DNA from 4 places in the Alteromonas sp. 009811495 genome. Region 1 is predicted to be linked to each of the others. Evidence: predicted binding sites of a transcription regulator. Region 1 holds the regulator's gene; each other region holds the start of a gene.
What was found. Region 1 encodes sigma-54, which starts transcription at its own class of promoters, with help from an activator protein. Its sites were predicted from a motif close to GTTGGCACGNNNNTNGNNT; they were not measured.
Positions count from the first base shown of each region.

Region 1 (8,392 bases):
CGCGGCTAACGATAGCAGGGTAGCGCTAGCAAGTTTGGTGAATTTCATTTTTTTGTCCTTGTTTTGACCTAAAAGCGCATAAAAATGTAGGTCAGCAAAATGCGCAATTCATCACAGAAGTATTACAAAAAGGACACAGATCTCTGTCGTCTTAAAAACGAAGTATTAAAGTAGAATGAACAATTTTTTAATAGAAAGTGGAATAATTTTAAGCAACCTCCGGTCTTGATTATTAAGGGCAAAATAGGAGCTAGCTATGATCCTTGTAATCTATAGTGACAACCAGTTTCAGCAAATCATTACGCAAAGCTTGAGCAAGCACGGATTCTTGCATGATGTGGTTTCAAATTATCAAGCTGCACTGTCATTACTTGATGCTCAGCACTATTCACTCGTCATCGTACAGTCCCACGCGCAACAGTCTTGCTTAGACCGTATTGAACGTTTGGTATTACAAAACCCAGACAGTTGGATTATGGCCGTTGACGGTCAGCAAGTAACTAACGTGAGTGCTGATGAAGCGGATTATTTTGAGGTGGGCGTCGATGATTACCTTGGAGGCGCATTCAACGAGCGTGTGTTTGTTGCTCGAATTCGTTCGCATATGAGAAGGAGTATGCCAAGCCTTGACACAAGCCTTCAAAAAAACGCAGACAACAGCATTCAAGCTGGGCCCTTTAAAGTTGATTTACGCTATCACAGCGTTACGTTAAACGGACAAGCCCTATCGTTAACTGCCAGAGAGTTTACCCTTATTAACTACCTCTGCCGTCACCCAAATCAGGTTTTTTCGCGCAATCAGTTGTTGAGTGACGTATGGGGCTACAACCATGAAGGGTATGAGCATACCGTTAACACCCACATCAATCGATTGCGTAATAAGTTAGATAATGTAGCCAGTATAGATAACGGCGCACAGCTCGTTGAAACCGTGTGGGGTGTAGGATATAAGTTAAATTTAACCGGCTACGTCGACAAAGCACTCAGTGCGTAATGTGTATTTCGCTGAAAGGTTAGATAAGGAAAAGGGTAGCGGTACCCAAGAAGGCAAAAATACCTACAACATCAGTGATGGTAGTCAGGATAACGCTACCTGCTAATGCAGGATCTATTTTTAAGCGTTTCATAATCATAGGTAAGGTTGCGCCTGCTAACGCTGCTGCAATCATATTGACTAGCATTGCAAAGGCGATAATTACCCCAAGCATATAGTCTTGTTTCCACAGCGCGATTACCGAGGCAATCAGTACTGCCCAAATAGCCCCATTTAAAAAGCCAATGGACATCTCTTTACTAATTAACCAGCGGGAGTTACTCGCGTTGACGTGACCAAGTGCCATACCGCGTATGACCAGTGTAAGTGTTTGGTTACCTGCAACACCTCCCATGCTTGGCACAATAGTATTTAGAATCGCCAGCACGGCCAATTGACTTAAGGTTGCCTCGAATAAATCGCTTACCATTGCCGCCATAAGGGCAGTGACTAAGTTAACCGCTAACCAAACAGAACGACGTTTAGTACTTTGCATGACGGGTGCAAAAGTATCTTCGTCATCGTCAAGGCCCGCCATACTCATCATCGAGTGCTCTGCGTCTTCACGGATAATATCGACTACGTCGTCAATAGTAATACGACCAACGAGACGATTATTTTCATCTACCACAGGTGCTGATAACCAGTTATATCGCTCAAAGAGACTTGCCACTTCATCATCAGGCATATTAACGGGTATTGCTTCTGACTCTGTATCCATTACGTCAGACACTTTGTCATCTGTATCGGCGGTAAGTAAGCGAGTAACGGGGACAATACCAACAAGGTTATCGGTGCGATTTACTACATAAAAGGTATCGGTATTCTCAGGCAGCTCGCCTTTTAAGCGTATATAGCGTAGAACAACATCAATGGTAACATCTGGACGCAACGTAATTGTGTCCGTGTTCATAATGAAACCAGCGGTCTCTTCACCGTATGATAGTGCTTGCTCGGCACGCACCCTATCTTGGGCGTCCATGGAGTCGAGAATATCTTGTAAAACGGTTTCTGGAAGGCTACTGAGCGTTTCGGCTAAGTCATCCGTGTCCATCTCTTCCAATGCATCAACAACATTAGCTGGAAGCATTTTAGCGATGATGCCATTACGCACGTCATCAGAAAGTTCTTCTAATATATCACCGTGGAAATCGCCATCAATTAGCTCCCACAACTCATCACGAGTACGGCTGGGGCTGGATTCAAGAATATGAGCAACATCAGACGGGGGAAGTTCTAGCAGAAGCTTACGCACAGACACGAATTGACCGTTGTTCAATGCACCATTTAATGCACGAAGCTGAGTCTGTACGTATTTGGAAACAAGCGCTTCTGCCATAAGTAGCGAGTCCTACTAAGCTAAACTGAGATTAGATGAAACGAGCTCATCCCAATTTGTCTACAGGGCAATTTGGGATTTATGCAGTAGAATATCGCAATTGTGATGAAGCTGTCATGACAATTGCGAGCATAATGACGTTATTATGACTAAGTGTTGTTTATTTCGCCAATTCAAGTGCTTGTATTGGGCGGGAGCACTTACTCGGCCTCGTTGAATTTACCTTCAATAAGTTGCTCAATGGCTGCCATGGCTTCTTCGGCATCACTGCCTTGCACGACAACGTTGACCTGTTCACCTTGATGACTTTCAAGCATCATTAGTCCCAGCACACTATTTGCGTCAGCTTCCTTGTCACCCTTTTTAAGCACAATTTTGGCGTCAAATTGGTTGGCTAGTTGTACAAGTTGCGTGGCAGCACGAGCATGAAGCCCTAATTTATTAACGATTGTGAGTGTTTTCTCAATAATCATTACTGGTTCAACTCTCTGTGACGGATTTGAACGTCTGGATGAATTTCCAAAAATGTTTTTGATAGCGCTTGGGCGATGTATACCGAGCGGTGCTGTCCGCCAGTACAACCAATTGCCACGGTGACATAACTGCGATTATTGCGCTCTAAATGTGGAAGCCACGTTGTGATCAGGTTCTGTATTTGCCAAATAAATTTTGTTACTACAGGTTGAGACCCTAAAAATACTTCAACAGGCGCGTCTAGCCCAGTCAAGTGCTTTAAATCTGGTTCCCAATGAGGGTTGGGCAAAAACCGTGCATCAAATACATAGTCTGCATCTTTGGGAATGCCGTGCTTAAAGCCGAATGACTCAAAAACAAGCACTAATCGCGAGCTTTTCTTACCAAGAATACGTTCGCGTATTAGCTCAGCGAGTTGATGAATAGTGAGTTTGTCGGTATCCAAATAGAGATCGGCTCGCTCGACAATAGGGGCCAGCAGCGCTGACTCTGCGCGAATGGCTTCAGAGAGAGACTTGTTGAGCTTGGCCAGCGGGTGCAATCTGCGTGTTTCGCTAAAACGCTTAACGAGCACATCATCACTAGCATCAATATACACAATGGTCATCGACCAAGACGAAGGCAGGTAATCAAGTATTTCTACTAAATCGTCTGGATTTTTAGGCAGGTTACGTACGTCTATGCTAACGGCGACTTGGTCGTATTCATCAACCACTGTGTGCGTTAGCGTAGGGAGCAAGTTAACCGGAATATTGTCAACGCAGTAATACCCTAAGTCTTCAAGAGCGCGCAGTGCAATTGATTTTCCTGAGCCCGAACGACCACTGATAATAATCAGCTTCACTTATATTCTCCCTTTACACTGATAAGCGCTTAATGCAGTAATGTTGTATAGCAGCGAGTTACGCTAACGCATTTATAATGTCATCGCTTGTGGTAGCACGCCTTATTGCCTTAATAGTGTCTTTATTACTCAGTTTGCCAGCGACTGTGGCTAGTGTTTGTAGATGGCCTTCGGTTTGTTCTTCAGGTACTAATAGTGCAAAGAAAATATCGACAGGTTTTTCATCTAGCGCATCAAAATCAATAGCTGGTGTGCTGGTAACAACAATGGCAATAACTCTATCAAGGCCAGCTAAGCGACCATGGGGAAGGGCAATGCCGTTTCCGATACCTGTGCTACCCATTCGTTCTCTCGCCAACAAACTATTCAGTACCGTCGACTGGTCGATATGCGCGTTGTTCTTCGCAGCAATATCAGCAATGATCTCTAAAATACGCTTTTTACTATTACATTGAACCGCACATTCAGTGCGGTCCAGACTTACGATGGCTTGTATATCCATACTTAATTAACTACTAGTGCTTTTTAAGTTTTTCCTTATGCTTGATTACCTGCCGGTCGAGTTTATCAACCATGCTGTCAATCGCCGCATACATGTCGGTATTTTCTGAGGATGCGAATACTTCAGCGCCACTTAAGTGAACTGTCGCTTCTGCTTTTTGGTTTAATTTTTCAACGTTCAGGATGACATGCACATTAGAAATGTGATCAAAGTGACGTTCAAGTTTGCTGAACTTCGTATCGACATAATTACGCAAAGAGTCGGTGATTTCGACATGATGACCAGTAAGGTTGATTTGCATATTTCGTCTTCCTTATATTATTAAGCCCGTTAAATAAGGCTCTTGCGTTGGTTCGACGGCGGGATCGATAACGATTCCCGGTACTTTGCTATTGTCCGCCGGGCAACTTTAATGCCTTGCTCGGCCAACAATGAAGCAATCTTGCTATCACTTAGTGGTTTACTGGGTTTTTCAGCTGCCACTAGTTTTTTGATCAATGCACGAATGGCGGTTGATGAACATTCACCACCTGACTCCGTTGCAACATGGCTAGAGAAGAAATACTTCAACTCGAAGATGCCACGAGGGGTATGCATGTATTTTTGTGTTGTCACACGTGAAATAGTCGATTCGTGCATATCTACCATTTCTGCGACATCATTTAATACCATTGGTTTCATCATTTCTGGGCCATGCTCAAAAAAGCCCATTTGTTGCTGCACAATACAATTTGCTACCTTCATCAGTGTGTCGTTACGCGACTCTAGGCTTTTGATAAACCACTTGGCTTCTTGCATGTGTGAGCGGATAAATTGTGAATCGCTACTGTTCTTTGCACGGCGACTCATTGCGGCATATTGTTGATTGACGCTAAGTTTTGGCAGGCTATCAGGGTTCAGCTCAACCACCCAACGGCCATTCTTTTTGGTAACCGATACATCTGGAATAACGTACTCAGGTTCTTTAGTAACTAAAGCACTACCTGGGCGAGGATTCAAGGTTTGCAGCAAACGCATAGCCTCGCGAAGCTGATCTTCTTTCAATCGGCTCTTGCGCATTAAGGTGCGGTAATCTTTGCTGCTCAGCAAATCAGAATAGTCTTCTATTAACTGCTTTGCCTCGGCAAGCCATGGTGTATCATCTGCGAATTGGCGAAGCTGTACCATCAAGCACTCTTGCGGGGTGCGCGAACCAGAACCAATGGGATCGAACATTTGAATGCGCTTTAATACACATTCTACTTCGTCCATTTCAATGAGTTCCTCTTCATCTTCGCCAGAGACTTCTTGCGCGTTAACCGCCTCTAAAATCTCTTCAAGAGTAACGGTTAGATACCCTGACTCATCAATGGAATCAATGATAGCCATTGCAATGGCGCGGTCAGTGTCAGAAAAAGGGGTGAGGCGCATCTGCCACAATAGATGTTCTTGTATGTCCTCAGTCGTTTCACCTTGGAAAATTTGTTCGTCGTCACTGGCAGGTCCTGGTGCCGGCGCTGACGATGCTGAATAATACTCATCCCATGTGCTATCGATTGGCAATTCGTCCGGAAGATCATTTTTTTCTAGTGCGTCGCCAGCTTCCAAAGTATCACTTGATGCAGTGGCAGAAGCTTCTACCCCACTGTCATCATTATCGATGTTATTTTTTTCAAGCTGAGGCTCGTCGTGGCCTTCTTCAACTTCTAATAGCGGGTTTGAATCCAACGCTTCTTGAATTTCTTGTTGAAGATCGAGCGTAGAAAGCTGCAACAGTTTAATGGCCTGCTGCAACTGAGGTGTCATGGTGAGTTGTTGGCTAAATTTTAGCTGTAAAGATGGTTTCATCTACGTCTTATTTAAATGCTCTAAATTGAATATACCTGAGCGAGATTGAAAAATGACAATCCGGTTACACTAACTATAGCCTGAATTGTTCGCCTAGGTATACATCCCTTACTTTTTGATTACTTAAAACCTGTTCCGCAGTTCCTTGCGCAATAAGCTCGCCATGACTCACAATGTACGCTTTTTCACAAACATCCAATGTTTCTCGTACGTTGTGGTCAGTGATAAGGATACCGATACCCCTATCTCGAAGATGTTGAATAATCTTCTTTATATCATTTACTGATATTGGATCAACACCAGCAAAGGGTTCATCCAATAAAATAAATTGTGGTTTAGCAGCAAGGGCGCGCGCAATTTCCACTCGGCGGCGTTCTCCCCCTGACAAACTCATCCCCGTACTATTACGTATATGGTTAATATTAAATTCATCAAGTAGCGCATCGGCTTCTTCTTCCTGCTGTTGTGAATTTAAATCTTTACGGGTTTGTAAAATTGCCATGATATTTTCATGCACAGTGAGCTTTCTAAATATAGATGCTTCCTGCGGGAGATAGCCAATTCCGCGGCGTGCACGCTCATGCATGGGCTGATGTGTTAACTCGTTGTCGTCAATTTCAATGGCGCCCTTATCAAGGGGAACAAGCCCAACAATCATATAAAATGTTGTGGTCTTACCAGCACCATTTGGGCCTAACAGCCCTACAATTTGACCTGTCGATACACTGAGGCTGACATCTCGGACAACCTGGCGTGATTTATACGCCTTAGCAAGGTTTCTTGCGCTCAAAGTAGCCATTGCTATTGGTTGCCCTCGTTATCTTGTTCGTTGTCCTTAGCATTCGTCTTGCGAATCGCTTCAGGAGTGAAAACAGTTGTCACTCTCCCTTCACCGTTGTCGTCATCGCCACCGGTTGCAAGCAGTTGCTCGGTAATCATATCAAAGGTAATACTGTCACCTTTTACCATACTGGTGTCTTGTTTTAGTTCAGCCTTCCCTGTAAGCGATATCACCCGATTAATCACTTCGTAGCGAATTTCATTCGCCTTAGCGGATACTGGCGTTCCATCTTCAAACTCTTGCGTATAGCTCGCAGGGTTACCGCGTGCGACAAACACTTCTCTACCTTCGCCCGCTGTCGCGATAACTTCAACTTCGTCGGCATTAATCACAAGCGAGCCTTGAGTAATTAGAACATCATCTTTAAACAACGATGTTTTATTTTTTCCATCAACAAATTGTGACTTAGCATCGACTTTAATTGGCTTAGAAAAGTCATCTTCATTAGCGAAAACGGAACCACTAGCCAACGCTAAAATTAAGCTAGTTGCTAGGGGAATAAGTGGTTTGTACATGATCGATAAGCTCATATTCTTGGGTGCGTAAATTCGCATTAAACCCATTGCTTTGAATGACATATTGCGACCCCAGTATCTCTACTGGTTGATCAGATGTCATCTGCTTGTTGTCTAAATTAATCTGAATGTATTGTGTCGTAATGGTTTTGACAAAGTCATCTGTAGTTTGGTTCTCTATTTGTACATTATTTTCAAGCTGAATCAGCTCGTTGTTGTACAATGTTCCTTCCACAGCGGTAACGACCCACGGTGACGTAGCGTTATCAGTATAAAGTGTGTAGCGTGGCGCACGGAACAATACAAAGCCAAGTTGATCGTAGTGTTCCATCGATTCAGCAAACACCTTATGGTTGAGCTGTCCGTCTTGATTATAAAGAGTTGTAGTAAGATTTTTTGCCTTATACGCGGGTTTCAATGCATCAAGTTCGCCGCTATTTCTTACTTCTGGCGGCTCTTCCATCCACGTGGGTAAATACATTAGCAGCGCCAATATAAATAGCGCAGAAATGCTCAGCCCCAGTCGATTGAAGCCAAATTGGCTCATACACTCGCTCCAAAAATACCTTGTTCAACCCCTTTGGCTTGCAGGATTGTGTCAGAAATTTCGCGCACAGCCCCAAATCCACCAGGGAGCGTAGTTTTCCAGTTAGCTTGTTTAGCGACAAAAGGGTGGGCATCTGAAACTGCAATTTTTACACTTGCATGGGCAAACATACCTGTGTCAGGCATGTCGTCGCCTACAGTGGCAACATTATCAGGGCGCAATGACAATTCAGTCATTAGGGCTTGTAGTGCGGCAGACTTATTTTCTTCGCCTTGAATGATATGGGCTACGTTGAGTGCCTTCATGCGGTTTTCCACAATGGTAGAGCGACGCCCAGTAATTACTGCAACGTCAACGCCATGACTCACTAAGGCCTTAACGCCGTAGCCATCTCGGGTGTGAAATGCTTTGAGCTCTTCACCATCATTGCCCAGATAAATGCGCCCATCAGAAAAAACACCATCTACATC
Region 1 is NZ_CP113972.1:813,332-821,723, forward strand. Features, by position in the region: gene OZ660_RS03655 (spondin domain-containing protein) at 1-48, opposite strand, end outside; gene OZ660_RS03660 (response regulator transcription factor) at 257-994, shown strand; gene mgtE (magnesium transporter) at 1,014-2,372, opposite strand; gene OZ660_RS03670 (HPr family phosphocarrier protein) at 2,573-2,845, opposite strand; gene rapZ (RNase adapter RapZ) at 2,845-3,690, opposite strand; gene ptsN (PTS IIA-like nitrogen regulatory protein PtsN) at 3,749-4,192, opposite strand; gene hpf (ribosome hibernation promoting factor) at 4,206-4,493, opposite strand; gene OZ660_RS03690 (RNA polymerase factor sigma-54) at 4,523-6,019, opposite strand; gene lptB (LPS export ABC transporter ATP-binding protein) at 6,093-6,818, opposite strand; gene lptA (lipopolysaccharide transport periplasmic protein LptA) at 6,821-7,375, opposite strand; gene lptC (LPS export ABC transporter periplasmic protein LptC) at 7,344-7,922, opposite strand; gene kdsC (3-deoxy-manno-octulosonate-8-phosphatase KdsC) at 7,919-8,392, opposite strand, start outside.

Region 2 (8,392 bases), 2.1 Mb from region 1:
TCATATTTGGGGAACGATTTTCTTTTACCACGCCACCAATGGCGTAGTGCTCAACAACTTCCATCAATGTTTCGGCGCTACCGTCGTGAAAGTACGGAGCAGAAAGCGTTATGTCACGAATAGTGGGTGTTTTAAAGGCGCCTTTCATCAGTCGCAAAGGGCGCTGAGTATAGCGGCCCAAGTCAGGGTTCTCTTCACCAAAGGACGCGAGCCCCAAATTGTGAAAGCCGTTATCGGTAAAATTTGGTGCGCTATGGCAAACGGCGCAATTTCCTTTATCTGGGTCAACAAATAGCGCAAAACCTCTGATTTGCTGTGCAGTCAATGCGTTTTCATCGCCTCTTACCCAGTTGTCAAACGGGGAGTCTCGGCTGACAATGGTGCGTTCAAAAGACGCAAGTGCTTTGGCTATTTGCTCCACGCCTATGGGCTCGCCGGGAAATGCCTCTTCAAAGTGCTCTTTATATTCAGACTCACTTAGAAAATCGATGAGCTTTGGGATATCCATATTCATTTCTGCGGTATTACGCATAGGTCCGATAGACTGATCTTCCAATGTTTTTTCGCGTCCATCCCACATTTGAATGTCGTTATACCCAGTATTAACAACAACCGGTGATGCACGGCCCAACACCATACTCTTATGACCTCTCGCCGTTTTCTGACCATCTGACCAGCCAAACAAAGGCGAGTGACACGAAGCACAAGACATATTGCCGTCTCCGCTTAATCGAGGATCAAAAAACAGCATTTTTCCAAGCTCTACTTTAGCGGGTGTGAGGGGATTATCTTTGGGCGTTGGAACATCTTTAGGCAGGAGCCATTCTTGTAACGATGGATGCCCTGCTTTATACACATAATCGTTTGCAAGAGCGTGCAAGGACACAGCTAAAAGCACAACTAATACAAGTCGTTTCACTTGGGATCTCCTATCAATTTGAAATAAGAAACAAGCGACTGCAACCTGCTTGATGATTTGGTTAAGCTGTCGGATAACCCTTCCATGTCTGCAACAGAAAGCGTAGTTGAATCGATAACGCCTTTTAACTTTTCCATCGCGGCAATAATCGCACGTGTTTCCTCAAGCTGTTTATCCCCCAATAAGGATGTTTCTTCTATGCGCTCTTCACTGTTGCGTATAAGTGACTCCGCATTAAGGATATTGTCTAACGTCGACTCAAACTCATGCCCCTGACGTTCAACTTTGTTGCTGGTTTCACTCATCTGCGTAACCATCGTTGTCACGCTAGATGTTAGTTGTTGAGCAAGTGCGGCAATTTCGTCAACCGACTCATTAGAGCGCGACGCAAGGTTTCTCACTTCATCCGCAACGACCGCAAAACCTCTACCGCTCTCCCCTGCTCTTGCTGCCTCTATAGCTGCGTTAAGCGCAAGTAAGTTGGTTTGTTCTGATATGGCCGCAATGTTTTCAGAAATAGAAGTGATATTCTGAACGGCAAGCCCCATTTGCTCAGCACATTGATTTGATACGTTTATCGCATCAATCACCTCTGCGATGTTACGCTTGGTCACCTTCGCTTGCTCCAGTGCTCGCAAAGCCGTGGCGCTCGCTTCTGCGCTCTTCGTTTGGGCAATGTGCAATTGCTCTGCAGTTTGTTCACTTATGTCGATATTTGTTTTAGCGCTTATATCAATACGTTCATAAGTTGTGGTTAATGCGTTTACATTCTCAATTGACTGGTGTGTAGCGTCTTTTACAACTGATACGTTTCTAAATAGGCTTGCTGCTCTGTCTGATATCTGATGAACCGTTTTTTCAAGTTTGTCGATGGTGACAGAAATAGCGTCATTTACTTCGCCTATTTCACACTCACTGCGCTTTTCTACTCGACTTGTTAAATCGCCTTCACTGACCTTATTTAATACTTTTCGCACGTAATTAAGTCTATCTTTCAACGTTTTACCGAAGTAGAGTGCAATTCCCAGAGACACCAAGCCACCCACGCAGCAAAATATTATCAACGTATAAACCAAACGCGTGTTTTGTGAAGAATTTGCCTCTTTAAGTTGTGTAAGCTGTTCAGACTCTCGCTTTACAAGTTCTAAGCTTATTTTTTCAAGGCTTGATATCAGCGGCTTCATTTCATTAGCGATAATCATTGCCTCTGCATCTAGATTTCGCTTTGCCTTGCCAATAACTTGCATTTGTCTGGGCTTAATCTCATCAAACAAACTGCGCATTTCAACCAGTTTAGGATCATTTCCAAGAGCATTATTTAGATGTGTTAGCTCTTCCTCAACCGTAGACGTAGCCTTGATAGTTGCAATGGCGCTTTGCCTGATATCATCCTGAGAAGACGCGGCTATCAACGACTTTACTTCGGCATTGAGCGCTAGATTCGCTACCATGAATGTTAACGCCATATCTTGCCGACTTTTGAGGTCATCGATAGCGTCTTGAAGCGACTCACTTTGAGAAAAAAGTGTATTTGCTGCTAACCCGACAATAGACAAGCACACCAGAATTGGCACCGCGCCAACAAGGTAGAGCTTAAACTGCCAACTTGCCATGTTTAGGTTTGAAAACATCCTGTCAATTCTTCTTAAGTTTAATTTTCAATAATACTTAACGAAAGAATAGACGAGTTCGCACAACCTGCAAAAAATTTGAGATTGTAGAGCGTGTTGTGCGTTTCAGGACATTTAATACCTCTAAGTAAGTTACAGGTAATAGGAGGAGTCAGTCGTTTTCTAGTAGATAATTTTAAGCACTATTATTGGTGACGATCGTGGAGCTAGAAGAGGCGCCTAAGGTGCGGCAAGCACGTATTGTTATCGCTATTGCAAATCCGTTTTTGTGACGAAATTAGTTCCGGAACGGAACATTATTCCTGTGATAATTACGTGTTTTTTCGTGATGCGGGAATACTGACTCGGCGTCAAATGTATAGCTGTTGGTATGAATTGATGCTGAGAATGACATTATTGTTGTGATAGCTCTGAAGAAGAAGATGGTGCGTAAATGTTTTACGCACCTAAAATAGAATTTAGTTACTTTTTGATTCTGCGGCGAACCATCAGTCCAGCTAGACCTAGGCCAATCATAACAATCGAGCCTGGCTCTGGAGCCGGAGTAGGGCCTTGCTGTGGAGCGTCAATTAAAAGAACGTATCTTTGCCAAGTACTATCAGAGTTAAGGTTTGTAGTTAAACCAGATCTCCACCCTCCAAAAACATTATCATTACTACTCATATGCCAAGACAAACGCTCAGAACCATCATCACCGGCACAACCAGGATCGCCGAAAAGGGATGAATTACAAACATCTGCGCTATTTTGGAAAATTCCAGATGTTGGTGAAAAACCTACAGAGCCACTTCCTGAACTTCTGTACCAATACGCCCCATTGAACAATTGAGTCTCATTTAGAGCAGTGGATAGTACTAAAAAATCAGACACTTTTATCGCAGCGAATAGATCATATGTAGTAGCACCATCACTAGAAGATGATGCCAAAGCCATATATTTCGATGAATCAACTCCGGCTAATAGTGAACTCCAAGAAAAAGAGCCCGAGTAAGCGCCTTGGTATTGTATCGTCCAACCGTCATTGCTAACGTCCGTTTTGAGTAAATCATTAGCAATACCTGTGATAATAGCGGAATGAGTTACAAAACTCATCAGACTTAAAAGTACAAAACAGAATAATTTTTTCATTAGATTGACACCTATTTTATATTAACTATTCGATGCGATATGCATAACAGGGTTATAAGCATTAGACGTACCAATCTATAAGATCCTAATATTTCGAATAATATTTTTTATTCTGTTTTTGTATGTAAAATATACTGACAGAGTGAGTGTTTCAATCCACTACTGTTAATGAGGGGTAAAGTTTCAAGAGAGGTTATATTTTTCAATGTCTGCCCTAGCCGAGCAAACCAAGTTCGACATACCGTTGTTGACTGTCTAGATGTATCTGAACGCTCTCCACGACTGTGATTCAAAAAACCTTTTTTGCCCGAGTTGATCATTGCAGTAATATCAGACAACTTGTTCTTAGCTTTAGCTATAGCCGTACCAACATGTTTTGTGCTTAAAGGCTTTCGATAGTAAGCACCTTCGCAGGCCATATATATAAGGCTACTTTACAAAAATAAAGTAGCCTTATAAATCAATCCATTATTATTGATTAATTATTCCCATTCGATAGTCGCAGGCGGCTTACCAGAAATATCGTAAACCACGCGGCTAATGCCGTCGATTTCATTGATGATACGGTTCGACACCTTACCTAAGAAATCGTATGGCAAGTGTGCCCAATGTGCCGTCATAAAGTCGATGGTTTCAACAGCTCGCAGACTCACCACCCAATCGTATTTACGCGCATCACCCATTACGCCTACTGAGCGCACTGGTAGAAATACGGTAAATGCCTGACTTACTTTCTGATAAAGGTCGGCTGCATAAAGCTCTTCAATAAAGATAGCGTCAGCACGACGTAATAAATCGCAATATTCTTTCTTTATTTCGCCAAGTACACGAACACCAAGACCTGGCCCAGGGAACGGGTGACGGTAAAGCATGTCATACGGCAAACCTAGCTCGAGACCAATTTTGCGTACTTCGTCTTTAAATAGTTCGCGCAGCGGCTCAACAAGACCTAGTTCCATATCTTCTGGAAGGCCGCCCACGTTGTGGTGCGACTTAATGACATGCGCTTTGCCCGTTGCAGAGCCAGCAGACTCAATCACGTCAGGGTAAATCGTACCTTGTGCTAGCCATTTCGCGTTCTCACGCTTGCCTGCTTCTTCATCGAATACACGAACGAACTCATTACCAATGGCTTTGCGCTTAAGTTCAGGGTCTTCAATGCCTTTAAGACGCTCAAGGAATCTGTCCTCAGCATCAACGCGAATGATGTTAAGTCCGAAATGATCGCCGAACATTTCCATTACTTGGTCAGCTTCATTTAAACGCAATAAGCCGTTATCTACGAAAACACACGTCAGATTTTTGCCGATTGCACGGTGAAGAAGCATAGCCGTGACTGATGAATCAACTCCACCAGAAAGTCCAAGAATAACTTCTTCATCACCCACTTTTTCTTTAATACGCTCAATGGCATCGTCAATAATGGCACCAGCGGTCCAAAGCTTCTCGCACTTACAGATATCCATAATGAAATGGGTAAGTAAACGCATACCTTGGCGTGTATGTGTTACTTCAGGGTGGAATTGTACGCCGTAGAACTGCTTTTCTTCGTTATACATTGCCGCATGCGGACACGATGGCGTTTGCGCAACAGTTTCAAATCCAGCTGGAATAGACGCTACTTTATCGCCATGGCTCATCCATACATCAAGTAATGCCGAGCCATTGTCACTAATGGCGTCTTCAATTTTGTCCAACAGCGGGCTTGGCTTGATAACTTCAACTTGCGCATAACCAAACTCGCGCTTGTCAGAACCCTGTACCGCGCCGCCTAATTGCTCAGCCATAGTTTGCATGCCATAGCACACACCTAGTACGGGTACGCCCGCTTCGAAAACGTATTGCGGCGCACGCGGAGAACCTGCTTCAGTCACTGACTCTGGGCCACCTGACAAAATAATGCCTTGCGGATTAAATTCGCGGATCTGCTCTTCGGTCACATCCCAAGCCCAAAGCTCACAGTAAACACCAATTTCGCGAACACGACGTGCTATCAACTGCGTGTATTGCGAGCCAAAATCCAAAATAAGTATGCGTTGAGCGTGTATGTTTAAACTCATAAAAAGCCTTTTTCTCTTTCCAACCACTAAGCAACGTGTCGCGATATAGCGTGGGCAAAGTGTTTGTAAACAGCCTGTCCAAGGCATGGATGCCGAGGCCAAGCTCCCATGGATGGGTTTACAGCGTGGTTGTGTCAAACACTATGACCACGCTGAGTGGTAACTCGCCTTAACCTAAACGGTAGTTTGGCGCTTCTTTGGTAATGCTTACATCGTGCACGTGGCTCTCGCCCATACCGGCTGATGTTACACGAACAAACTGTGCTTTGGTGTTGAGCTCTTCAATAGTTGCACAACCCGTTAACCCCATTGCTGAACGCAAGCCACCCATTTGTTGGTGAATAATGTTCGCAATTGGGCCTTTGTATGCAACGCGACCTTCAATACCTTCAGGCACGAGCTTTTCTGCATTATTAGATTCTTGGAAATAACGGTCTGATGAACCGTGGCTTTGGTTCATTGCACCGAGTGAGCCCATACCGCGATAAGACTTATAATAACGACCTTGGTATAGCTCTACTTCACCAGGCGCTTCTTCTGTACCGGCTAACATGCTGCCCACCATTACACAGCTCGCGCCAGCGGCTAGGGCTTTAGCGATGTCACCTGAGAAACGAATACCACCGTCAGCAATGACAGGAATATTGGTGTCTTTAAGCGCTTCAACAGCATCTGACACTGCAGTAATTTGTGGTACACCGCATCCTGTAACAATACGCGTAGTACAAATTGAGCCAGGGCCAATACCCACTTTAACCGCATCAACACCAGCTTCTGCCAGTGCTTTCGCACCATCACCTGTTGCTACGTTACCTGCAATAATTTGCACATCTGGGAAGTCAGCGCGTACTTTCTTAACGCGATCGATAACACCTTGTGAGTGACCGTGTGATGTATCGATAAGCAACACATCAACACCAGCATCTACTAATAGCGCGATACGCTCGTCAGTACCTGGGCCAACACTCACTGCTGCACCCACGCGAAGACGACCTAGTGAGTCTTTACATGCGTTTGGCTTGTTTTCCGCTTTTTGGAAGTCTTTAACCGTAATAAGACCTGTTAGTTTAAAAGCATCGTCAACCACGAGGATTTTTTCAATTCGATGCTCATGCATAAGGTCTAGTACTTGGTCTGAACTTGCGCCTTCTTTAACTGTAACCAGATCATCCTTACCGGTCATTACGTTGCTGATTGGCAATTCAAGACGTTTTTCAAAACGTAGATCACGACCTGTTACAATACCGATAAGGTTGTTATCTTCATCAGTTACAGGAAAACCTGAGTAACCAAGGCGCTTAGAAAGTGCAATGACTTCGCCAATTGTCGCGTCCTGTGACACGGTTACCGGATCAGAGACCACACCACTTTCGTACTTCTTCACTTCACGTACGTGCTTAGCTTGCTCTTCAGGCTTCATGTTTTTATGAATAAATCCAATACCACCCTCTTGCGCTAGCGCAATAGCTAGACGGGCTTCAGAAACCGTGTCCATGGCTGCAGACACCATTGGAATATTTAACGTTACGCCACGCGTAAGGCGTGTTTGTAAGTTGGCTGTGTGAGGGAGGACGGTCGAGTGGCCGGGAACCAGCAACACATCGTCGAACGTCAGGGCTTCTTGGATGATACGTAGCATGCAACAACACCTATTCAGTTGAGGGTTAATTGCGGCGCAATTGTAGTGTTTTTTAGTTTTCAGGTAAACTCTAAATGTATTAAACCCAGTGATTTTTTTTATGTTTACAAATTCGCCATCTACCTCTCGACAAATTTTAACAGTTACTAAGCTAAATCGCTTAGCCAGAACCGTACTAGAAGGTGAAATTGGCCTTATCTGGCTATCGGCAGAAATCTCCAATTTTGTTGCCGCTGCGTCAGGACATTGGTACTTCACGCTAAAAGATAATAAAGCGCAAGTTCGCGCAGCAATGTTTAAAGGCGCAAATCGCAATGTGCGTATTCGCCCGAAAGAGGGTGACAAAATACTAGTGCGCGCATCCGTTGGGCTTTATGAGGCACGTGGCGACTATCAGCTTGTGGTTGAGCACATGGAAAGCGATGGCGAGGGTGCGTTAAAACAAGCCTTTGAAGCGCTAAAATTTAAGTTAAATAATGAAGGCCTGTTTGATGCTGCTCGCAAGCGCCCGCTTCCTGAAAAAATCAATCGAATTGGTGTCATTACGTCTTCTAGCGGCGCTGCGCTTCACGATGTACTAAGCGTTTTAAAACGTAGAAGCCCGCAGACGGAAGTCATTGTCTACCCCTCAATGGTCCAAGGTGATACTGCACCGACACAGCTTATTCATGCACTTCAAACTGCAAACCAGCGCAATGAAGTTGACGTTATCTTGCTCACGCGTGGTGGTGGCTCACTTGAAGATTTGTGGTGTTTCAATGATGAACGACTGGCCCGCGAAATAGCCCTTAGTGAGCTTCCTGTGGTAAGTGCTGTAGGGCACGAGGTAGACTTTACAATATCTGATTTTGTGGCAGATGTAAGAGCCCCTACCCCATCCGCAGCTGCCGAGATTTTAAGCCAAGATGCCAAAGCACTGTATGCATTAATTGCACAACATCAACAGCGTTTAGGTCGCGCTATTTATCACGTCATTGAAACCAATAAACAGCGATTGAAGTTACAGAATCAACGA
Region 2 is NZ_CP113972.1:2,950,876-2,959,267, forward strand. Features, by position in the region: gene OZ660_RS13500 (cytochrome-c peroxidase) at 1-919, opposite strand, end outside; gene OZ660_RS13505 (methyl-accepting chemotaxis protein) at 916-2,550, opposite strand; gene OZ660_RS13510 (PEP-CTERM sorting domain-containing protein) at 3,013-3,678, opposite strand; gene guaA (glutamine-hydrolyzing GMP synthase) at 4,161-5,738, opposite strand; gene guaB (IMP dehydrogenase) at 5,908-7,377, opposite strand; gene xseA (exodeoxyribonuclease VII large subunit) at 7,478-8,392, shown strand, end outside.
Region 2: OZ660_RS13510 (PEP-CTERM sorting domain-containing protein) is a predicted target of sigma-54. The motif match lies at 3,735-3,753, and genes of this name have one in related genera.

Region 3 (8,392 bases), 1.8 Mb from region 1:
TCGGCAGATAGCCCGTTGGCACAAGAGTGCAGTTACGTTTTATCGCTTGAAGTACCTGAAGATACCGACATGTACATGCCAATGGCATCGCGTATTGCACAGCTTACGCTTATAGACGTGTTAGCTACTGGCTTTACACTGCGCCGCGGAAACAAATTCAGAGAAAACCTGAAGCGCGTTAAAGATACCCTTCGCGGTTCTCGGTATGAGAAACGCAACGACTAACAGCTGCAACAGGGCAAGCGAGTAAATTTCATCATTCGCTTGCCTTCACTTGATAGTTTGACCCCGGTACCAGAAAACCGCGTTTGTTATTAAGCAACCACACCTTACTTAGTCTATTATTTGTTCACAATGTAAGTTAAAGCCGCTTAACTGGTCGAGCCAGTTATGACTTTTTCTTTCTTTCATTCACATTTTTGTCAAATTCAACTACTATTCTGTAATAAAATTACGTAAAGCGATTACAGGTGACTATTTTAATAATATTCACCTAACACTCTTTGTCATTTCTAACTACAGAAACAGCGACGGAATCTCATGACTAGAAGAACGAAAATTCTTGCCACCTTAGGTCCAGCAACCGACTCATTAGAAAAAATTCAAGCACTGATTGCCGCAGGCGCAAATACAGTACGAATGAATTTTTCTCACGGTCAAGCAGAAGACCATATTGAACGCGCTAAACGCGTTCGTCAGGCGGCCAAAAACTTAGGCAAATACGTTGCAATTTTAGGCGATCTTCAAGGCCCTAAAATTCGCGTTGCACGTTTTGCACAAGGTTCTGTTCATCTAGAGATTGGCGCTAAATTCGTTTTGGATGCAGAGCTTGGACGTGACGAAGGTAACGACCAGCAAGTGGGTATCGACTACAAAGCTCTGCCAGACGACGTTTCTGCGGGTGATATCTTATTGCTAGACGACGGCCGTATTCAGCTTAAAGTGACTGGTGTAGAAGGTCGTAAAGTCATCACCGAAGTAACTGTAGGTGGTAAGCTATCAAACAATAAAGGCATCAACCGCCAAGGTGGTGGCCTTTCTGCCGATGCGTTGACTGAAAAAGACAAAGAAGATATCAAAACAGCCGCTAAGATTGGCGTAGATTACCTTGCCGTATCGTTTCCACGCAGCGGCGCAGATCTAAATTATGCTCGCGAACTGGCTGAAGCAGCAGGTTGCTACGCAAAAATTTGTGCCAAAGTAGAACGCGCTGAAACCGTTGCAACTGACGAAGCTATGACAGATATCATTAGTGCATCGGATGCCGTAATGGTTGCTCGTGGTGATTTAGGGGTTGAAATTGGCGATGCCGAGCTTGTAGGTGTACAGAAGAAGCTTATCGCGCGCTCTCGTCAGCTTAACAAAGTGGTCATTACCGCAACGCAAATGATGGAGTCGATGATTGATAGCCCAATGCCAACGCGCGCAGAGGTTATGGATGTAGCTAACGCAGTGCTTGACGGTACCGATGCGGTGATGTTGTCTGCTGAAACAGCCGCGGGTAACTACCCTATTGAAACGGTTGCGGCTATGGCGCGCGTTTGTGAAGGTGCAGAAACACATCCAAGTGTTAAAATTTCAAAGCACCGCATGGACGAACAATTCTCGTCTACCAGTGAGTCAATTGCACTTTCAGCAGTTTACGCGGCAAACCACCTGCCAAGTGTTAAGGCAATTGTTGGTTTGACGGAAAGCGGAAGCACGCCAACGCTGATGTCACGCATCACGACATCGTTGCCAATAATTGCAATGTCACGTCACGAAACAACACTAAATACGATGGCGCTTTGCCGCGGCGTCAAGCCGGTTTACTTTGACTCATCACAAAGTGAGCCAGGTCGCTTGAAGTATGACGTTATTGCTTCACTTAAAGAGAAAGGCTTAGTGAAAAGCGGTGACAGCATTATTTTGACCTACGGTGACGAGATGGAAAAAGTAGGTGCAACCAATACGCTTAAAATTGTCGATGTAGAGTAAGACTAATAATTTAAAGAATGGCATAGAGCGCTAAAAGAATAAAAGCGAAGCCTGACGTCAGGCTTCGCTTTTTTTATTTAGATTGAAGATACAGAATACGATTCTGCATCGTTTTGAACACTAACCGCATATTGGGTTAAATGATGCGACAAAATGTTTTCAGCGCGTTCAATCAAATCTTTGCGCTCATGGTCCCACCCACGCAAGTCAGCTTGTTTTGCTTGTGCAATGTAATGGTCCATACGCATCTTGCGTAGCAAATGAGACTTTCTACTTAAATCGAATTTAACTTGCGAATACGTGCCTTCTATTTTCACAATATCTGGATGAAGCTCACGCTCTTGATCATCCGCTGTCGCTTGACTCACAAAAGTACTACCGTTACTCGCCATTCCAACGATAACTACAAAAAAAGATACAACCAATCCCGAAACAACCCAGCGTAAAATATTCATGCCACTCTCCTTGAAGCGTCTAGTTAATGATAGATTGCAGTTATCGAGCCAACAATAAAATCCATATAAAACAATGATATATGCAATTTTAGCTATTTATTGATAATGAAGGTTGGGAATTTTGTACACAGCGCTTTGAATATTTCACGCTACGACAAAACAAAGATGTGTTTGTCGAGCAGAGTTTGGGAAATGAGGTTGAAAACAAGTTGTCGATTAAAACAAAAAAGGGGCTCGAGGCCCCTTTTTCTATCAGTGATTAAACGCAATTAGTTCATTGCTGTTTCAGTCACCACACGTAAGTTATCTTCGACATCTTTTACATCAGATGCATTTTTTGCAATCTCAATCGCAAGGTCACGCTCAGCATCAGAATCGACATCGCCCGTTAGGGTTACATTGCCGTTTTCTACATCGACATCAATGTCAAAACCAGAGATATCCGTATCCATGAGAAGGCGAGTTTTAATTACGGTAGCGATTTTCGCGTCAGTTAACTCACTCGTACCTTCGTCGTACGTCTCTTCCATGTCTTCTGACATATCAGAATCCATGTCAGCTTTTGCAACAACCGTTAGTTTGTTGTCTACCGACTTTACGCCATCGATGTTAGACACTAGCTCTTCAGCCAGCTTCTTCTCAACAGAGTTATCCACCTTACCAGTAAGAACAACATTGCCGTTTGAAACATCGGTGTTAATATCGAATGAATCTAGGTTGCCATTGAACAACAGCGTAGCTTCAGCTTTGCCATCAATCCATGCGTCTTTGGCGCCCTTTTCCCACTTGTTGTCAGAGTTCATATCACCTGCATAAGCTGCAGTAGTCAACGATGTAGCAACAATCATAGAAAGTAGTGTGCGTTTCATAACATTTCTCCTTTGTCGAAACTCAAATGGGGTAATGCCAAAATAATGCCAACGGCATAACGTACTGATTTAAGTATAAAATATTAAAAACTTCACACTACAAGCAATGTTTAAGATGAAAAGTTTGCTTGCTTTGCAGCAATTTTTACTCGCCAAAGAATAATAATTCTTATTTAGCACATCTACATTGAATCTAAACTATTCTCTTCTCGCCGGCGTAATCATTAACAATTCTTAACCGCGTAACCGTAATAAAACTGCTCGCTAGGCTTAATGGCGAGTTCTATGGCTCAGGGAGGCTATCTAAATGGAAATATTGTTGTCGGTTTTTTCTGTAATCTTCATAGCGATATCTTTTATTCCATTACTTCCCTCGTCGCATTGGACAATTAGAGTATGGGAATTTCCTAGATTACAAATAGCGACTTTGCTTGCAGTGTTACTTGTGGCCTATACAGTGAAAGCAATCTCTTACACTTTATCAGCATTTGATGTTGTATTAGTGCTAGGGCTTGCCGTCAGTTTGCTTTATCAATGCATGTGGATTATCCCTTACACGCCACTTTACAAGCGCGAGGTACGTCGTGTAGCGGCTGAGCCTAAAGAAACATTGAGCATCCTATCAAGCAATGTTTATATGCCGAACGACGGTTATCAAAAGCTACTATCCCATGTGCATACCACCCAACCTGATTTTTTAGTTACCCTTGAGTCCAATAAAAAATGGCAAGATCACCTCAGTGAGCTTGAAAAAGATTACCCCCATCAGAAATTTTGCCCATTAGAGAACTTATACGGCATGCATGTTTACAGCAAGTATGCTTTTGAAAATGTGACCTTACGCTTTTTGATTGAGGATGACGTACCGTCGATTAGAGCAACGATTAATGTTGATGGGCAAAAAGTAACCTTATACTTTTTACACCCTAAACCACCAAGTCCAACCGAAAACGAATATGCAAAACCGAGAGATGTTGAACTACATGTGGTTGGAAAGGAAATTTCGAAGCAAAGCGGCCCTGTTATTGTTGCAGGAGATCTAAATGATGTTGCCTGGTCACCCACCACGCGCCATTTTAAAAAGATAAGTGGCCTGCTTGACCCGCGAGAGGGACGAGGATTTTTTAACACCTTCCATGCACACTATCCACTTGTGAAGTGGCCGCTTGACCACGTATTTCACTCGAAGCACTTTTCATTAGTACGTATTGAGAGACTAAGTGATATTGGCTCTGACCATTACCCTCTTTTCACTCAATTAGCACTTGTTGCACCACCCAACCGGGATTAATACGCCCTAGTTAATGAGATGAACGATGCTGAACGCACCACATAACGCTCTCACATGCCTCTTCGCGCTTTTTGAAATGGGCTAACCCCACCAATTTGTCGCTGTACGGCCAAACTGCTTGCTTGAGTAGCGCTATGTCTTGCTCTGAAAGCTTCTCATAGTCCAATTGAATCTCAACAGCTTTTTTATTGGGTTTGATAAGTGTTGGCTTTGCATCGACGACTAATGAAGAGTCGACGCATATGTACTCTCGAGCAACTGGATCTCTTACAACGCCAATGAAGTTCTGGTCGCAGATAATAGCTGGCCAACCTTCCGAGATACGGCTTTGGCCAAACATTACCAATGTAAACGCGACCAACACAAAAAGCGTTAATCCGATGAACTGAGCGCTCAAGTCTGGCGCTACTGCCACAATGATACCCACTACTGCAGCGAAAAATATCCAGCCGCCAAATACCCGCCTCATTGCGTTTGGAGAGATACCGGAGATAACGTCGACTGTTTTTAACGACTGTTTGTCATATTGACGAACGACTACTGAAGATTGTACTGACACAGCCTTTACACCACTTGAAAATTTAATAACCAACAACTTATACGGTTAAAGTAAAGCCATGGACTCACATTAACGAGCATAGTACATATTGCAGAGTGTGGCATGCAATTCATCCACATTTTAGACCAAAGTTCACATTGCGGAACACCGAAGAACACTCGATGTGAACCTTTACAATACAAAGAGTTATATTACTGAAGGTAAGAATATCAAATCTCTAACCTGGCGCATAGTAGAAACGTTTGGCTACGCGTGTAACTCTTTCTCACTGTCATAGCCTATCTACCCAATGAGCAACGACACACACTGTCACCCTCGTTCACCAAACAATAAAAAGCATTATTAAACAGATAGTTAATCAATTAGGACTATTTTTTGCTTAATAGCTATCAAAAGTCATGCGTCGTACAAATGAATGTTGAGACAGCGACATGCGAGGGAGGCCTTCATGCACATGCCAGTGAGTGTAGTGACTATTGTCAAAAATCGTACCGATAAGCTTTGCCGTCTTATTTCGCAATTAGAGGCAGGCACCGACAAGCCTTCGGAGTTGATTGTAGTTTGGATGGCACCACCGTCTGAACTTTCTTTGATGAAAAGTGATCACTTCGACATTGTCCATAAGTTCACAACGCAACAGACATTACCCATTGCAAGAGCAAGAAACAAAGGCATGTTAGCCGCAACATATGACACGATTTTGTATGTAAATGTTGAGGCTATTATCGCGCCAACGTTAGTGGGTGATGGTGTACGTAAATTGGCATCAAACAGTATTGTTTTTACGTCAGTAAAATGTGTACCTGAGGATTTATGTCGAAGCTCGTACAACCAGCTCAAGCGCAGCCATATTGCACTATCAACGGGCGACCGCTCGAGCAATGATGACATGACATTCTTAGAAAACGTAATTGGCAATCAACAAAATCAGGAAATTAACTATGGAAAGTTTAGTAACGATAGTATTTGTTCTACAGTGTTTTTTATTCGTAAGACAGACTTTGAAAAAACCGGCGGTTTCGATGAAAGTTACACAGGTTTCGGATTAAACGACGAAGACTTTTTCACCACATGTCGACATCTCAGACTGCAGCTTATGCAGCTAGAGACAGTCACCTTTGTACCAGAAAGACTCACTTACCGATGTCCACTAAATCACTTGTTGGATTTTGTTTCTAACGCGCAGCGATTTCACCACAAATGGGGATTCTACCCTTGCAACGCGGTGCTAAAACGCTATGCGGCACTAGGCTACATTAATAATGACTTCGAAACTCAGGGACTGCATGTAAAACATCTTCCTTCAGAGGAAGAGATGCGATCCTCATCAAAAGAAAAGCGTGCCCGTTTCAAAAAGTTTCACCATACTGCCCAGAACGAAGTCACTATTTTACCCACTTCCAAAAGGGCTCTTGAACCCATTGCTTAATCCGCAATAAATGTTTCAATTACACCTTTAGGCGTTTGCGTTACGCCGATGCATCTATTATCTTGAGATGAGTGCTAACTCATGCTCACATATATGTCATTACGCTTTCGATACATCGTCGCGTTATTGCTAACAGCAACGCTTGTCACACTGTCCTTTTTTATTATTTACAGTCTGATTGATGAGCAAAAATACGACGCAGAAATCATCAATATTGCAGGGCAACAACGCATGCTCTCGCAGCGTATTGCGTTATTGAGCTCTACAGGCGCTGCGTGTAGAGGCTCATTAGAAGAGACATACCTAGAGGCAACACTAGAAACCTTTAAAGTAAATCATTACAGACTTACCTCACTCCCTAACCTTCCTGTTAATGTGAAAGACGCTTATTTTGGTAATGGCCAACTTGACGAACGCGTAAAAAATTACATCAACGAAGCGCAAAATATACTGGAAAGCCCAATGTGCGAAAAGGGTTTGAGTTTGTCTATTGAGCAAGTCACCAATTTACTCACTGCATTAGACAATGTCGTTAATTTCTTCGAGCAAGAAGCTTCAACGCGTGTTAGTGATGTCGCTCAAATTGAAATATTTATTTGGCTAGCCACTTTGCTATTACTGACGATTGAAGCTTTTGTTATTTTTTGGCCTCTGGAAAAAACAATTAAAGCCGCTTTTGATAAGCAAATTATACTCAGAAACGAGGCACAAGCATTAGCTCGGCAAGCTGAGAAAGCCAGTAAGGCAAAGTCCGAATTTCTTTCTAGCATGAGTCATGAACTACGCACCCCAATGAATGGTTTGTTTGGCATGATTGAATTGGCGCTAGACAATCCAAGTAAAAGCGATGTTTACCTAAAGAAAGCACGGGCATCTGGTCGCCAGCTCCTCGTGTTAATAAACGATATTCTGGATATATCGAAAATTGAAGCTGGCAAAATAATTGTTGAGCAAGCGCCTGTGGATATTTTACAAGTTCTCGATGACGTGGTGTCGCTACAGCGCGTGGCATGTCAGCGCAAAGGGCTAACGTTTCATTATTATAAAGATCCGTCTTTACCGCATGTTATAACCGGAGATATCACTCGATTATCTCAGGTGTTACATAACTTACTCAGCAATGCGATTAAGTTTACCGAAAAAGGTAGTGTGACCTTTCAAGTGTCGTACCTTCGCAAGTCGAAATCCAATGTGCTTTCTATTGAAATTACCGATACAGGAATTGGCATTGAAGAAAAGCAATTGGCGCATATTTTTAACAAGTTTGAGCAGGCAGACAATTCAACAACCCGTTCATATGGTGGTACTGGATTGGGGTTAAGTATAGCCAAGCAACTTGCCCAACTTATGAAAGGTGACATTTCTGTGCGATCAACGTATGGCAAAGGAAGCACGTTTACTTTTTCCATTCAAGTTGAAGAGTCGACGCTTCCAGTATTAACTGTTAAACCTAATTCCAGCATTCGGTGTGCAATTGTAGATGACCTACAAACTAGCAGAGAATATATCAATCACGTGGTCTCTTCCTTACAGATTGAAAGCGCGTGCTACTACAGCGCTAAGTCATTTCTCGCTGATGATCCACTTTCATTCGATGTTATTATTCTCGATATCGCTATGCCTGAAATGAGCGGGCCTCAGTTGCTTCGGGAACTAAAAAACCAAGAGCCCATCAACTTTCCTCGCGTCATTCTCATATCTGCGGAACTCGAGCGATTAGAATACGAAGACGACGTTTCTTCTTTGATTTGGAAAACACATGCTAAGCCCATAAATCGACGCGAACTAGAAAACGACTTAACATCGCTCATT
Region 3 is NZ_CP113972.1:2,625,787-2,634,178, forward strand. Features, by position in the region: gene OZ660_RS12010 (MurR/RpiR family transcriptional regulator) at 1-225, shown strand, start outside; gene pyk (pyruvate kinase) at 541-1,977, shown strand; gene OZ660_RS12020 (hypothetical protein) at 2,055-2,432, opposite strand; gene OZ660_RS12025 (BON domain-containing protein) at 2,702-3,301, opposite strand; gene OZ660_RS12030 (endonuclease/exonuclease/phosphatase family protein) at 3,609-4,592, shown strand; gene OZ660_RS12035 (hypothetical protein) at 4,603-5,151, opposite strand; gene OZ660_RS12040 (glycosyltransferase family 2 protein) at 5,600-6,580, shown strand; gene OZ660_RS12045 (response regulator) at 6,674-8,392, shown strand, end outside.
Region 3: OZ660_RS12025 (BON domain-containing protein) is a predicted target of sigma-54. The motif match lies at 3,336-3,354, and genes of this name have one in related genera.

Region 4 (8,392 bases), 430 kb from region 1:
GCACGTCATAAGTCACACCAAGTTCCATATTTTGCTTAACATCCATAACTGCACTTTCTACCATGTAGTCGGTGTAGCTTGTTAAGTTATCTTCGTGAGCAAAAGCAGCTGCACTCATTACGCTAGTGGCTAAAGTCAATGCAGTGAAAAGTTTGCGAGCGGTAAACATAATAATCTCCAAAATAAAAAGTTAGACACTGCACTGAAACATACTGCGTGGCAGCTATCGTATTGCAAAGGTTTCGATATTAAGTCGTTATCAATTAACAATTAGTTTATTGCGAGGGATGTGCCAATTTTTAAAATTCAATTAAGCCACTGATAAATATGGTTTTATTTTTTAAATAAAAATTTATGTGATAGTTAGACGAAAGGCTAAAGACTAAAATTTAGTTATTTTGAAAAAGAGTTGGTCAAAAAGGCTAAGGCGAAAGAAAGTATGAGTATTTGACCTTCAGGTAGGTGTATTGATGGGATAAACAGGGGAGATTACATGGATAATTAAGGGGATGGCGTCGCTATTACAACGCCATCATAGCAATTTAGGCCAGTTGCTTAGGTTAACTGCTAGCGTTTCACTTTACTGGCAAGAGCAACAAAAAGGGTTATGATCGTACCCGCTACTATGCCCGTTACGCCGTCAGCTGCAATAGACATAACTAACGACATAGAGGGCGCAAGGCCGACAAACCAGTCAGTTATATAGTGCAAAAAGCCAATACTATGGGTCAGTATGCCTCCACCAACTAAAAACATAGCGACGGTACCGACAACTGCTAGGGTTTTCATAAGCGCTGGTGCAGTAACAAGTAATGCCCGTCCAATAAAACGTTGTACACCATTCATTGTTCCAGTGAGTGACTTGCGCAACATATAGAGGCCTACATCATCCATCTTAACCAGCCCTGCAACCAATCCGTAAACGCCAAGCGTAATCGCTAAACTTAACGCAATAAGTACCCCAATTTGGGTTGTTAAACTGGCATCACTGACCGTACCAAGGGCGATAACAATAATTTCTGCTGACAAGATGAAATCTGTACGTATGGCGCCTTTTATTTTTTCTTTTTCAAACGCTACCATGTCAACATCTTCATGGGTGAGCGCCTCAATTCTTGCTTCGCGGTGTTTGACTTCTTCTTCGTGAGGGAGATATTTATGCAGCAATTTTTCAGCGCCTTCAAAGCACAAATAAAGGCCACCCAGGACTAATAAGACGGTGATCAATGAGGGAACAAAAGTGCTGATGGCAAGTGCGGCAGGCACGAGTATCGCTTTATTCAGTAACGAGCCTTTGGCAACTGCCCATACTACGGGAAGTTCTCTATCTGCTTTCACGCCTTGTACTTGATCAGCATTAACGGCGAGATCATCACCTAATACACCAGCAGTTTTCTGTGCGGCAACTTTCGACATAGTGGCAATGTCGTCCATTAACGTAGCAATATCATCTAATAGCGCGAGTAAATTGGCTGCGGCCACGGTAGTTTTCCTTGTGTCTTTATTATGTCTAAAGCATACGCTTTGCCGCTCGTCGTTGGCAACCGACATTTGATATTTGCACTGACTATGTCTTATTGCGAAACTGCACAACACCTACATTGTATGCAATAGCGCGTAACCTTGCCATGCCTGAACACACCATTCCATCATTGTCTATTCGCTCGTACACCAAAACCATGCATAGCCATTCTCATGAATACTATCAGTTGGTGTTACCAATAAACGGTCACATCGAAATTGGCTTAGATAATTTTGATGGGAAAGTCGGGGTAGGTGAAGGAGTATGTATTGCGCCTAACGAAGTACATACTTTTCGAGCCAATGAGCTGTGCAAATTTGTTGTTGCAGATTTACATCACGTGCCTGACGGTTTTAAGGACAATCTGCAGCCTATTTTTCAAGTTAATGCGCCGTTTCAAGCGTTTTTGAACTTTGTCGATATTCAGCTCAACCATTTTACAGACGATGCAAGGCACGAAGTCATTGCTCTATTTTATGCTTTGCTTAGCACATCTCAAAAAGGCGCAAATACGGATAAGCGTATAGTTCCTGTATTAAGTCACATCCATCAAGATCTCACACATAAACACGACTTAAAAACCTTAGCCGACATCGCGTGTATGGGAGAAACGCAATTTAAGGTGCGTTTCAAGCAAACAACGGGATTGAGCTTACGCAATTACTTAGTAAAAACGAAGATGGAAAAAGCGAAGGCCTTATTAAGCAATACTGATACCCCTATATTAACGGTGGCACTGAGCGTGGGGTATGACGATGTTACGTCGTTTACGCGTCGCTTCAAAGCCTACTTTGGCCAGCCGCCAGGTTATTATAAGCGCTCATAACTTCTCAATACCGTTTGTTTTTCGTTCACTATTTAGTCTACTATGGCACGAGTTTATTCAAGGAGAGATTGTATTGGTGTTTCGTTGGTTAGTGTTAAGTAGCTTGTTGTTAGTGAATCTGTCTATGGCTAATACTAACGCTGAAGAGTCCCTTGTTGTTCTTTCAGGCAACACACCTGTTTTTAGCGAGTTCCAAGAAGACGGTACGGTTGAAGGGTATTCTGTCGACTACGCGCGCGCTATTCTCACTGCCGCAGGCATTGATGCTGAAGTAACGCCATTGCCCTTCGCTCGTTTGATTGAGCGAATGAAACGAGGAGAGCGTGTCGTCGCAACGGGGATAGGGCGTACCGCCGAGCGAGAAAATAAGTTCTACTGGCTGGCCCCTCTTACGGCAAATGTTATCGGTATTTACGGCGCAAAACCTGTCAACTTAACTGCGTTGGCCAGTCAAAATAAAACCCTTCTTGTTTCTGTCATGCGTGGTGATTATCGAGCCCAGTTGGGGCGCGAATATGCACAATTTGAGATGGTCGAATACGACACTTGGACACAAGCCATTGATGCAGTACTGACAGGGCATGTTGATGCCGTGTTTTTCTCTGAATTTGGCATGGATGTCATTTGTAAACAGAATGGCCTTGACTGCACAACACTATCAAGGCAGCACACCCATGATATTCAATACAGCTATATTGCAATGCCAAAGACAAAAGCGAATAAGGCAATGGCAGATAGACTGACCAAAACGGCGCGCGTTTTTGCTCAAACGCCAGCTTTCGATGAGCTCGTTCAACGTTGGCTGCCAAAACTGACAACAATATCCGCCGACGCTAATGAAATTGAAGGTGTGATCGCGTTAGGTAGAATTGAAAAAGATGAAAGTAATGTTTCCCACCTCTGGGTTATAACGAACTTAGAACCTTTGTTTAGCGAGAGAGGGCAGCGCGGTAAATTAAAAGGTTACGCTATTGAATTGGTGCAGAATATATTGCAACAAGCCAACTTGCCGACTGAGATCTTAACGGCGCCTTGGCAGAGAATTTTCGTAGAAAGTTCGATGAAGCCCGATGTTCTCGTTTTCTCTTTAGCGAGAACACCTGAGCGCGAAGATGCGTTTTATTGGATTACCCCTATCACAGAAAATGCCTATTCCATGTTTGTACGGGCAGATTATCAAGGAGATGCGACTTCTCTAGAAGACTTGCCTAAAGGCAGTCGCATTGCTGTGTTAAAGGGAGACTTTCGTCAAGAGCTTGTAAAAGCGGCCGGTCACATAGATGTGACAGAGAATTCCTGGGATAAGGTGGTAATGCAGCTCACCAATGGTGGCGCGGACTATCTGTTTTTATCTGACGGTGGTGCAAACATTATTTGCGATGGGCTCAATGGTGCCTGTGAAGGTTTCAAAAAGTTATTTACTTATCAAAAAGCAACAACGTATTTGGCGATGTCCAAAAAAGGTACCAATCAAGCGTTGGTTAACAAACTTAAGTTTGCCGCAGATAACTTTAAACAATCAGACGAATACAGAGCCCTTTATTCAAAGTGGCTTGAAGCATATTCAAAGAAAACGTCACTCAATATGTTTGAACAAGACGGCGTCATTGTTCTGGGGCAATTGGAGTAAATGATTAACGCCCCTCATTGGGACGTTTTTTAATCCGAGCGTCAATAAACCTATTAGGATCACCCAAATTGGTGCATTGAAGCGTGCCGCCAGTTATACCGCTGAGTACAGCCAATGTTTTAGCCGCGCTGCTGGTACAATCTACCCGTTTAACAGGACGCGGCGGCATAGCCTGCTCGTCATTATCCTTTCTGGGATCAACAATCGTAGGGTGCGTTTTATTGTGCTGATATTCTCGGGCTGCATCGACAGCTTCTTGAGCAAGTTGATCATTATTGTAGGCATCAAAATATTGTGAAGCTGCCTCTTTGGCTGAAAAGTTGAACTGTCCTGCGCGTTGATTAGCATTTGACGATGATGTCTCAGGCAACGGTGTTGTAGGTGCAATAGTTTGTGGTTCTGCATTTGTCTTGGGTTTTGTTTCAGGTTCTTGTTTTTCTTCAATAAAGTTTGATTGAGTGGGCTCTTTTACTACCTGAACTGGCACGTCTGTCTCATCAACTTTTAACGGCTTTGGCATCGATGACGCTTCTTTTTCTTGTACCTTAGTGTCTAAAGGCGTTGCTGTTTTTCTTGGGATATACAGCACCGCATTTATCGGCTGAGCGTTTACCTCTTTACTTACCTGCTCGCGCCTTTTTTCAAGTGAGTATTGCGACAGCACGATGACTAAAGCAAACCCTAAAACATGCACACACGATGACACAAAAAGCGACTTCCACGTTGCTTTTTTAGCCGTGTTGCGGACTTCCATATCGCGCTCTGGCGCAAAAAAAGTATCAGTGATCGTCGTCATAGTACATAACTGACATCAGCGGCAAACAAATAGTTCCCTCCTACACTCGTCTTACTTATTAGTACGCTTATCCCACTTCTCTTACTTTGCGCATCATCGTTGGGCAAATACGCTTGTGTGCACAGATATGGTGCAATGTTTTTTCTGATAGAACGTTTAAATATGATTATCTATATGATTTATATGAATAATTATTTATGGCATGGCTCTTGGTTTAGCTTAGCAACAACAAGAAACACGCGAATAGCACAAATAACCAAAATAAACTGGGAGCATCTCATGAAACTAGTCACAGCTATCATCAAGCCGTTCAAGCTAGATGATGTTCGTGAAGCCATTTCAGAAATCGGTATCGACGGTTTAACCGTGACTGAAGTGAAAGGCTTTGGACGTCAAAAGGGACACACAGAACTTTACCGCGGAGCGGAATATCAGGTGGATTTTCTACCTAAAGTCAAACTGGAAATTGCAGTTCAGGACGACCAAGTAGAGCGCCTGGTCGAAGCCATCGTTGGCGCAGCCAAAACAGGCAAAATTGGTGACGGCAAGGTATTTGTTTACGACCTTGAACACGCCGTTCGTATTCGAACTGGTGAGTCGGATAGCGACGCGCTGTAAGCCACAACGAAGAATTTGCGGAGAACACAATAATGGAAATCACTTTTGAACTCGGGTATGCGCTAGATACCTTTTACTTTCTAATTTGCGGTGCGCTAGTCATGTGGATGGCTGCGGGCTTTGCGATGCTTGAAGCGGGTCTGGTTCGAGCGAAAAACACCACTGAAATTCTAACTAAAAACGTCGCACTATTTGCTATCGCTTGTACCATGTATATGGTTTGTGGCTACGGCATTATGTACGGTGGCGGCGACTGGGGTCCTTTCCTAAGCGGTATTATGGCTGATGGCGCAACAGGTGTAGCTGAAGAACCAGCAACCTATGCACCTTCTGCTGACTTTTTCTTCCAAGTAGTATTTGTTGCAACGGCAATGTCTATTGTATCGGGCGCAGTTGCTGAGCGTATGAAGCTTTGGGCATTCCTAGCGTTTGCGGTAGTCATGACAGGTTTCATCTACCCAATGGAAGGCGCTTGGACATGGGGCGGCGAAGCCGTATTTGGTATGTATACACTTGGCGACCTAGGTTTCTCTGACTTTGCAGGTTCAGGTATTGTTCACATGGCAGGTGCTGCGGCAGCATTAGCAGGTGTGCTTGTACTTGGTGCACGTAAAGGTAAATACACTGCAGATGGCAAAGTGAATGCTATCCCGGGTGCTAACCTTCCGCTAGCTACTCTAGGTACATTTATTCTTTGGATGGGTTGGTTTGGTTTTAACGGTGGTTCTGTACTTGCTACAGCGACTGTTGAAAGTGCAAACTCAGTAGCCATTGTATTTATGAACACTAACGCAGCTGCTGCGGGTGGTTCAATTGCAGCGTTAATTGTAGCGCGTATCTTATTCGGAAAAGCAGACCTTACTATGGTGCTTAACGGTGCGTTGGCGGGTCTTGTAGCAATTACTGCAGAGCCTTCTACACCGACGCCACTAGAGGCAACACTATTCGGTGGTCTTGGTGGTATCCTTGTAGTACTAAGCATTGTTGGTCTTGATAAGCTTAAGATTGATGATCCAGTAGGTGCAATCTCTGTTCACGGTGTAGTAGGTCTATTAGGTCTTATCCTTGTTCCATTCACTAATGACGGCTCAAGCATTACAGGACAGCTTATCGGTGCAGCAACAATCTTTGTTTGGGTATTCGTAGTAAGTCTAGTGGTATGGCTAGTGCTGAAAGCGGTTATGGGTATCCGTGTAAGCGAAGAAGAAGAATTCGACGGTGTAGATATGAGCGAGTGTGGTTTGGAAGCATACCCAGACTTTACAAGCAGCCGTTCGTAAGTAAGTCACGATTAGGCAACACGACAACAACAATAATAATGCCTACATTACTTCACTTAAGCCCCGCATCTGCGGGGCTTTTTTCGTTTTAGTATTGGTATTAGCCGTATTGTGACAATAACGCTACACTAGGGTGGGTATGATGAAGAAAAAGTAGCGCTTTTCATTCATCGAGTTAGGTGTAGAAAAACAATAATAAGGGTGCCTTTTGCTATAAACGCTCACCTAGTGTTTACGTATAAGAAAAAGGTGCTGTTGCTGTTAAGGGAAAACTATGGCTTTAAAGGTGCGCTTAGTCGCGGCATTACTCGTATTTGTCAGTGTATCTAACCATGCATACGATCGAATAACAGGCGAACCCTTTGCCAGTCGTTCTGAAGTTATTGCACAAAATGGCATGGCCGCTACCAGTCAACCTTTAGCCACGCAGGTGGCATTAGATATTTTAAAACAAGGTGGTAGTGCCGTTGACGCTGCCATAGCCGCAAACGCCATGCTAGGCCTAGTTGAGCCAACAGGCTGCGGAGTAGGTGGAGACTTATTTGCCATTGTTTGGGATGCCAAAGCGCAAAAATTAGTGGGTTTAAACGCTTCTGGGCGCTCTCCTAGGCAGTTAACCAAAGAGGTATTTGCAGAGCGCGGCCACAACACCATTCCTAAATTTGGGCCCTTACCCGTATCTGTTCCAGGCGCCGTTGATGGATGGTTTGAGCTACATGAGAAATTCGGCAAATTGCCAATGTCCACGTTACTGACCCCTGCTATCAAGTATGCGCGGGAAGGCTTTCCTGTGTCTGAGCTTATTGCCTATTACTGGGAAATGAATCACGCGCGAATAGGCCATTATGATGGCTTTGCTGAGACCTTCTTAATAGATGGAAAGCTACCGAAAAAGGGCGACATATTTAAAAACCCTGGCCTTGCGGTAACCTATGAAAAAATTGCAACGGGCGGAAGAGATGCGTTTTATAAAGGCGATATCGCTCGCACTATTGATGCGTACATGAAAGCTCAGGGCGGCTTTTTGTCATACCAAGATTTAGCATCGCATACTTCTGACTGGGTAGAACCTGTATCGGCTAATTACAGAGGATACGACGTTTGGGAGCTACCGCCAAACGGTCAGGGTATCGCTGCACTTCAAATTTTGAATGTACTCGAGCGCTACGATATTGAAGGCATGGGATTTAACTCTGCTGACTATATCCACACCTTTGTAGAAGCGAAAAAGTTAGCGTTTGAAGACAGAGCAAAGTTTTACGCAGACCCGGCATTTAATGACATTCCCGTAGATTGGCTTATTTCAAAAGACTATGCCAAAGAAAGGCAAAAACTTATCGATAATGAAAAAGCAGCCATGCGTGTCGATGCAGGTATTTATGAAGGGGATACCATCTACCTAACCGTTGCCGACAAAGACGGTAATATGGTGTCACTTATTCAAAGTAACTATCGCGGTATGGGGTCTGGAATGACGCCGCCGGGGCTGGGTTTTATTCTTCAAAATCGCGGTGAAATGTTCACGCTGGAAGAGGGGCATTTTAACGAGTATCGCCCCGGTAAGAGGCCGTTCCATACCATTATTCCTGCTTTCGTTACCCGTAACGGCGAACCTGTGATGAGTTTTGGTGTGATGGGCGGTGGTACACAGCCGCAAATGCATGCACAAATCATTGTGAATATTCTCGACTTTGGCATGAATTTACAAGAAGCTGGCGAT
Region 4 is NZ_CP113972.1:378,880-387,271, forward strand. Features, by position in the region: gene OZ660_RS01670 (hypothetical protein) at 1-169, opposite strand, end outside; gene OZ660_RS01675 (DUF808 domain-containing protein) at 568-1,482, opposite strand; gene OZ660_RS01680 (helix-turn-helix domain-containing protein) at 1,629-2,348, shown strand; gene OZ660_RS01685 (substrate-binding periplasmic protein) at 2,425-3,978, shown strand; gene OZ660_RS01690 (hypothetical protein) at 3,983-4,774, opposite strand; gene glnK (P-II family nitrogen regulator) at 5,054-5,392, shown strand; gene OZ660_RS01700 (ammonium transporter) at 5,425-6,672, shown strand; gene ggt (gamma-glutamyltransferase) at 6,947-8,392, shown strand, end outside.
Region 4: glnK (P-II family nitrogen regulator) is a predicted target of sigma-54. The motif match lies at 4,971-4,989, and genes of this name have one in related genera.